2 regions of the Rhizobium viscosum genome follow, and region 1 is predicted to be linked to the other one. Evidence: riboswitches for the same ligand, from Rfam matches in the RefSeq annotation. Region 1 holds a riboswitch; the other holds the start of a gene.

Region 1 (3,408 bases):
CAGTAGCGGTTGACGAGACGCACGGCGATGTCGGAATTATTGCTGATCACCACGCGATAACCCCAGACGTAACGATCGTCCTCCGGATCGGATTGCTCCTCCAGATAAAACGGCTCGACGACGACTTCGATATCTCGTGTGAGGGCGCGATACATGCCTTACACCTTAGTCAGGATATGTTACCCGTATCTTATACGAGGCCTCTCCCGTCAAGAAACGGTACAGTGATCGCGGCCTCACCACCCCCGGTTGGACCGCCTTTCGTTCATTAAGCCTAACTCTCAGTGTTAATTTCAAGGCAAATGCTGCGGTCGCGGCATGATCCTTGGCGCTCTACTCTTTGAAACCCTTCCACGGCCCGAAAATCGATGCCGATTTTCGGGCCGATGGAGAAGAAGATCAGGCCGAGACCTTGGCCAGAGCGCGGGCGAAATCCTCGACCAGATCGTCGGTGTCTTCGATGCCGGCCGAGAGGCGTACCGTGCCCGGCGAAATGCCGAGTTCGGCGCGGGCTTCGTCCGTCAGGTTCTTGTGCGTGGTCGTGGCCGGATGGGTGATCAGGCTCTTGGAGTCGCCGAGATTGTTGGAGATCTTGACGATATCAAGCGCGTTCTGCAGCGCGAAGGCCGCCTCCTTGCCACCCTTCAGCTCGAAGCAGACGAGTGTCGAGCCGCCCGACATCTGCTTGGCGATGATATCGGCCTGCGGATGGTCCTTGCGGCCGGGATAGATGACCTTGGCGACCTTGTTCTGCTCGGCCAGGAAGTCGGCGATCTTCGCGGCATTCTGTGTCTGCTGCTTGACGCGCAGCGGCAGCGTCTCGATGCCCTTCAGCAGCGTCCAGGCATTGAAGGGCGACATCGCCGGGCCTGTATGGCGGAAATAGTCGTGCAGGTTCTCGTCGATCCATTCCTTGTCGGAGAGAACGACGCCGCCGAGGCAGCGGCCCTGGCCGTCAATGTGCTTGGTTGCGGAATAGACGACGATATGGGCGCCGAGTTCTAAGGGCTTCTGGAAGAGCGGCGTCGCAAAGACGTTGTCGACGACGACCTTTGCGCCGATCTGGTTAGCAAGCTTGGCGACACCGGCGATATCGATCACTTCCAGCGTCGGGTTGGTCGGGCTTTCCAGGAAGAACACCTTGGTCTTCGGTGTAACAGCCTTTTCCCAGTTTTCGAGGTCGCGACCGTCGATCAGCGTGCAGTCGATGCCGTATTTCGGCGCCAGCGTCTCGACCACCCAGCGGCAGGAGCCGAAGAGCGCGCGCGCCGCGACGATATGATCGCCCGCCTTCAGCTGGCAGAGGATGGCGGCTGTGACGGCGGCCATGCCGGATGCCGTGGCGCGGGCATCTTCAGCGCCTTCCAGCATGCACATGCGCTTTTCGAACATGTCATTGGTCGGGCTGCCATAGCGCGCATAGATGAAACCTTCGGTCTCGCCCTTGAAGCGCGCTTCGGCGGCTTCAGACGTCTCGTAGACGAAGCCCTGCGTGAGATAGATTGCCTCTGAAGTCTCGCCATACTGCGAGCGCAGCGTTCCGCCGTGGACGAGTTGGGTTGCCGGGCGCCAGGTCTTGCTCATGCCATCACCACTTTCAAACAACAAAAAAACCGGCCGCAAAAGCAGACCGGTTTCACACCCGGTCTTTTTAGCCACTTATTTAACGTGGCTGCAAGCCGACCGGCCAAATCACCACGGGATAAATTTGCAATACTGCCGTTCTGCGCTTGCGTCAATTCCCCGACTTTGGTTTTGTCAGGACCGGATTATGGATGGAGCATGATGGCTCGCGAAACTGGAATTTTGGCTGACCGCGCAATTGCCGCGCTGTTTGAAACGGGGCGTCTTCAAAGCGAGCGCGAGCTTGATCGTGACCAGGTCCAGCCCGCCAGCCTGGATCTGCGGCTGGGCGCCAAGGCTTTTCGCGTGCGCGCCAGCTTCATGCCCGGTCCTTCCCATCTCGTCTCGGACAAGCTTGACCGCCTGAGCCTTCATGTCATCGACCTCAGCGAAGGCGCGGTGCTGGAAACCGGCTGCGTCTATATCGTACCGCTGATGGAGCATCTCGATCTGCCGGCCAACATGTCGGCTTCGGCCAATCCGAAGAGCTCGACCGGCCGTCTCGATATCTTCACCCGCGTCATCACCGATTACGCGCAGGAATTCGACAAGATCCCGGCAGGCTATTCCGGCCCGCTCTATCTCGAAATCAGCCCGCGCACTTTCCCCATCGTCGTGCGCCGCGGCTCGCGACTGTCACAGATCCGCTTCCGCGTTGGCCATTCGGTTCTGAGCGAGCCGGATCTTCTGAAGCTGCACGAGACGGAAACGCTCGTCGCCGCCAAGCAGCCGAACGTCTCCGGCGGCGGCATCGCGCTGTCGATCGATCTGACGGGCGACAAGGACGGCCTGATCGGCTATCGCGGCAAGCACCACACCGCCGTCGTCGACGTCGACAAGAAGGCACAGCACGATATCTACGATTTCTGGGAGCCGCTCTACAGCCGCGGCCGCAACGAACTGATCCTCGATCCGGATGAGTTCTATATCCTCGTCTCGCGCGAGGCCGTACATGTCCCGCCTGACTATGCGGCGGAAATGACGCCCTTCGACCCGCTCGTCGGCGAATTCCGTGTCCACTATGCCGGCTTCTTCGATCCCGGCTTCGGCCACGCCCCCGCCGGCGGGCGCGGCAGCCGCGCAGTGCTGGAAGTGCGCAGCCACGAAGTGCCCTTCATCCTCGAAGACGGCCAGATCGTCGGCCGCCTGATCTACGAACACATGCAGGAACAGCCTTCGAGCCTTTATGGCTCAGGTCTCGGCTCCAACTATCAGGCCCAGGGTCTCAAGCTCTCGAAGCATTTCCGCATCTGATCTGCGGTGATGCCGCGACTTGACAGCGGCGGCCATCTGTTGGAAGTCTCAAACGGTTGGCGGGTGTAGCTCAATGGTAGAGCAGCAGCTTCCCAAGCTGAATACGAGGGTTCGATTCCCTTCACCCGCTCCAACTGCTCCTCTCAATCACGTCCGAAAATGTTGATCGGCCGATATTGGCGGTGTGCGATCGCCAGCGTCCGATCCGGGCGGATGATATAGGTCTCCTCGACCTGCCGGCCGTACTGGTCGATGAAATTGTGCGGGAAGGTCGATCCAATAGGGGATTTCGTGAGTTTGGTGCGCGGCTGGCCGTTGTAGGTGATGCTGCCCGGAATAGGCTCGATGCCCGGGCCGTTATACTCGACAGTGGTGCAGCCGGCGAGCGCCAGCGCGCTGATCAGGCCAAGTGCGATCAGTTTCATGTTGGATGCCTTTCTTTCCGCAGCACGGTGCCATTCTACCGCAAATCGACGAAAGCTCACGACACAAACGGCGCCGGTGTCTTCAACCCTTCGAGAAGAGCTTTGC
Region 2 (3,408 bases), 710 kb from region 1:
CTACGGGCAAGCACGACTGAGCGCTTGGCTGTGCGCTCGCGCGAGAAGCAGAAATTATGGTCATAGAGCGCCTGGTCCTGACCATCGAAACGCTTCATCGGCGCCATCACCCGGAAGTCGAACGCGGTGCCCTCGACGGAGCGGATCTCGCCGGTCGGTATCTGCTTCTCGTTGGTCGGCAGGTAGTGGTCGGCGGCGATCATGATGTCATGCGCCAGTGCATCCTCCCGGCCGTCGAGATTGAAATAGGAGTGCTGGCAGACATTGGCGATTGTCGGCTGATCCGTCACCGTCTCGTAGTTGACGGAAAGTTCGCCATTGCCATGCACGCGATAGGTCGCCTGGATCGTGCAGTTGCCCGGATAACCGGCGCGGCCATCGGGATCGACGATCTTCAGCACGACGCGGTCGGACTCGTGCTCGACGATCGTCCAGACGAGTGTACCGATATTGTTGCTGCCGCCGTGAAGATGCGTGACGCCCTTCTCGTTCAGTTCGAGCTGGAAGTCCTTGCCGTCGAGTGTGAACTTGCCGTCGCCAATGCGGTTGGCACAGCGTCCTGGCGTCGCGCCGAAGAAGGGCGAATGAGCAAGGTAACTTGCGAAATCCTCGAAGCCGAGCACGAGCGGTGCATCATGACCCTCTAGCCGCGCGTCCTGGATGACTGCACCCCAGCTCAATACCTTGACCGTCAGTCCACCCCCGCGGATGACGACGCGATGGACGGCCTCTCCATCCTTCGTCTGTCCGAAAACTTCCCGTTCCAATTTGTCCGCCATGATCGACGCTCACTCCATCCCTAGAATTCAGGAACCGGAACCTGCCCCCATTCGCCGCAAACCGCAACCGGGCAGGGCCGGAAAACAAAACGCCGCCGCAGAAATGCGACGGCGTCATTTCTAAACCGGACCGGTGACGTTCAGATGTCCGAGCCGATCTCTTCGATATCGTAAGACGTCGTCTGGTAGATCTCGTTGATCCAGTTGCCGAAAAGCAGATGCGCATGGCTGCGCCAGCGGTTCTGCGGCGCGAGCGCCGGATCGTTATGCGGGAAGTAGTTGTGCGGCATCTTGATCGGCACGCCAGCATTCACGTCGCGGAAATATTCGTCCGAGAGAGATGTGGAATCATATTCCACATGATTGAAGATATAGAGCCGCCGACCCTTCGGCTCATGGACGAGACAGACGCCCATCTCACTCGATTCCATCAGGATCTCGAGGCCGTCGACTTTCTCGATGTCGGCCCGGCGCACCTCGGTCCAGCGCGACACCGGAACCTCGAAATTGTCGGAGAAACCGTTGAGATAAACCGAAGACGGCTTGAGATTGCGGTGGCGGTAAACGCCGAAGGCCTTTTCCTTCAGCTCATACTTCGGCACGCCGTGGAAATGATAGATCCCCGCCATCGCACCCCAGCAGACATTCATGGTCGAATGAACATTCGTCCGGGTCCAGTCGAAAATCTGCTGCATTTCCTTCCAATAGGTAACGTCCTCGTAGGGCAGCGTCTCGATTGGCGCGCCCGTGATGATGAAGCCGTCAAACTTGCGGTGCTTCACTTCCTCCCAGGTCTGGTAGAAGGCGAGCAGATGTTCTTCAGACGTATTCTTGGCCTTGTGGTTGCCGACACGGACCAGCGAGAATTCCACCTGCAGCGGCGAAGCGCCTACCAAGCGTGCCATCTGCACCTCGGTTTTGATCTTGTTCGGCATGAGGTTGAGCAGCCCGATCTGCAGCGGGCGGATATCCTGGCGGATCGCCACCGTTTCGGTCATCACCCGCACACCCTCGTTCACAAGGGTTTCGAAGGCGGGCAGCGTATCGGGGATCTTGATGGGCATTGCGGTCAACTCGATCAAAATAAAAAACCGGCGGCGAAAGAATCGCTACCGGTCCGCACGCGGCCCTTTAGCGACTTATTTAACGTGGCTGCAAGCCGGCCGGCCAAATCACCACGAGGCATCTTAATTAGCGCCAGTCGCGCTGCGAATCAACTGTCAATAGAGGCAGCGGCACAAGCCATCACGCTTTCTTTATGTGTGGTGGAATCTGTTGATGGACCAGTAACGCCCCCATGTTATTAATGGTGTGATGGGCGATTTTGGAAAAAATAATGAAAACTGACGTCAAAGGGGGGAAGGGCATCCAGAGTCAGGACCGGGTGGGATATGATCTCAGCCTGACATATCGACTTGGAGTGATGTTCTCCGCATTCTGGAATTCGCAGGTTCGCAGCAAGGTCGTGGGGCTTGCGATCCTGCTTGTCGTCATCATCCTGGCGACCGCCTACGGACAGGTGATCCTCAACGAATGGAATGCTCCCTTCTACGATTCCCTCGAGCGTCGTGATCTTGGCGAGTTCTTCCGCCAGCTCGAAGTCTTCGCGATGATCGCCGGCGCGCTGCTGCTGCTCAACGTGCTGCAAGCATGGCTGAACCAGATGACGGCCCTTTACATGCGCGAAGGCCTCTCGCGCGATCTCGTCGATCAATGGTTCAAGCGCAAGCGTGCCCTCAAGCTCTCCACCATCGGCATCCTCGGCGTCAATCCGGATCAGCGCTTGCATGAAGATTCTCGCAACCTCGCCGAAAGCACCACCAATCTTGCTCTCGGTCTCTTGCAGTCAACCATCCTTCTCGTCAGCTTCATCGGCGTTTTGTGGGAGCTTTCAAGCGGCTTCATCTTTCGTATCAGTGGCTATAACTTCACCATTCCCGGCTACATGGTCTGGGCGGCGATCTTCTATGCCGCATCGGCCTCGCTATTGAGCCAGGTCGTTGGCCGCAAGCTCGTCAAGCTCAATGCAGACCGCTTCTCCCAGGAAGCAGAGCTGCGCTTCGCCCTGATGCACGCCAACGAAAACATGCCGGCAATAACAGTGGCGCACGGCGAAGAGAACGAGCGCAAACGCATCAATGAAAATATCAGCAATGTCCTTGCTGTCATCAAACGGCTCGCCATGGCGAATACCAACCTGACCTGGGTCTCGGCGGGTTATGGCTGGCTGGTCATCGTCATCCCGATCATCGTTGCAGCGCCAGCCTACTTCTCCGGCGGCCTCACCTTCGGCCAGCTCATGATGTCGGTCGGTGCTTTCAATCAGGTCAACACGGCGCTGCGCTGGTATGTCGCCAACTTTGGCCCGATTGCCGAATGGCGCGCCACGCTGATGCGCGTGACCGATTTCCGCCAGGCGCTTCAGGAGATGGATGATGGCTTCAAGTTCGAGGATGGCATTGTCTACGAGGAAACGGCGCCCGACACGCTGACGCTGAAGGATGTGGTGATTGTTGCCAAGCTCGGTGAGGATATTGACGACTGCGGTGGCTTCCGCCTGCGCGAGACAGACGTGACGATCAAGGCCGGAGAAAAGGTCATGATAAACGGCGATCACAGCGTGAACCGC

What was found. A riboswitch is a leader RNA that binds a small molecule or an ion and turns the genes downstream of it on or off. The one in region 1 is predicted to bind S-adenosylmethionine.
Region 2: another riboswitch for S-adenosylmethionine. It lies ahead of metA (homoserine O-acetyltransferase MetA); the one in region 1 lies ahead of H4W29_RS06785 (O-succinylhomoserine sulfhydrylase).

The regions. Positions count from the first base shown of each region.
Region 1 is NZ_JADBEC010000001.1:1,346,363-1,349,770, reverse strand. Features, by position in the region: gene apaG (Co2+/Mg2+ efflux facilitator ApaG/CorD) at 1-155, opposite strand, end outside; gene H4W29_RS06785 (O-succinylhomoserine sulfhydrylase) at 400-1,584, opposite strand; SAM riboswitch at 1,631-1,709, opposite strand; gene H4W29_RS06780 (2'-deoxycytidine 5'-triphosphate deaminase) at 1,783-2,877, shown strand; tRNA gene H4W29_RS06775 (tRNA-Gly) at 2,937-3,010, shown strand; gene H4W29_RS06770 (hypothetical protein) at 3,021-3,302, opposite strand.
Region 2 is NZ_JADBEC010000001.1:2,051,774-2,055,181, reverse strand. Features, by position in the region: gene H4W29_RS10190 (aldose epimerase family protein) at 1-779, opposite strand, end outside; gene metA (homoserine O-acetyltransferase MetA) at 920-1,843, opposite strand; SAM riboswitch at 1,891-1,968, opposite strand; gene H4W29_RS10180 (ABC transporter ATP-binding protein/permease) at 2,116-3,408, shown strand, end outside.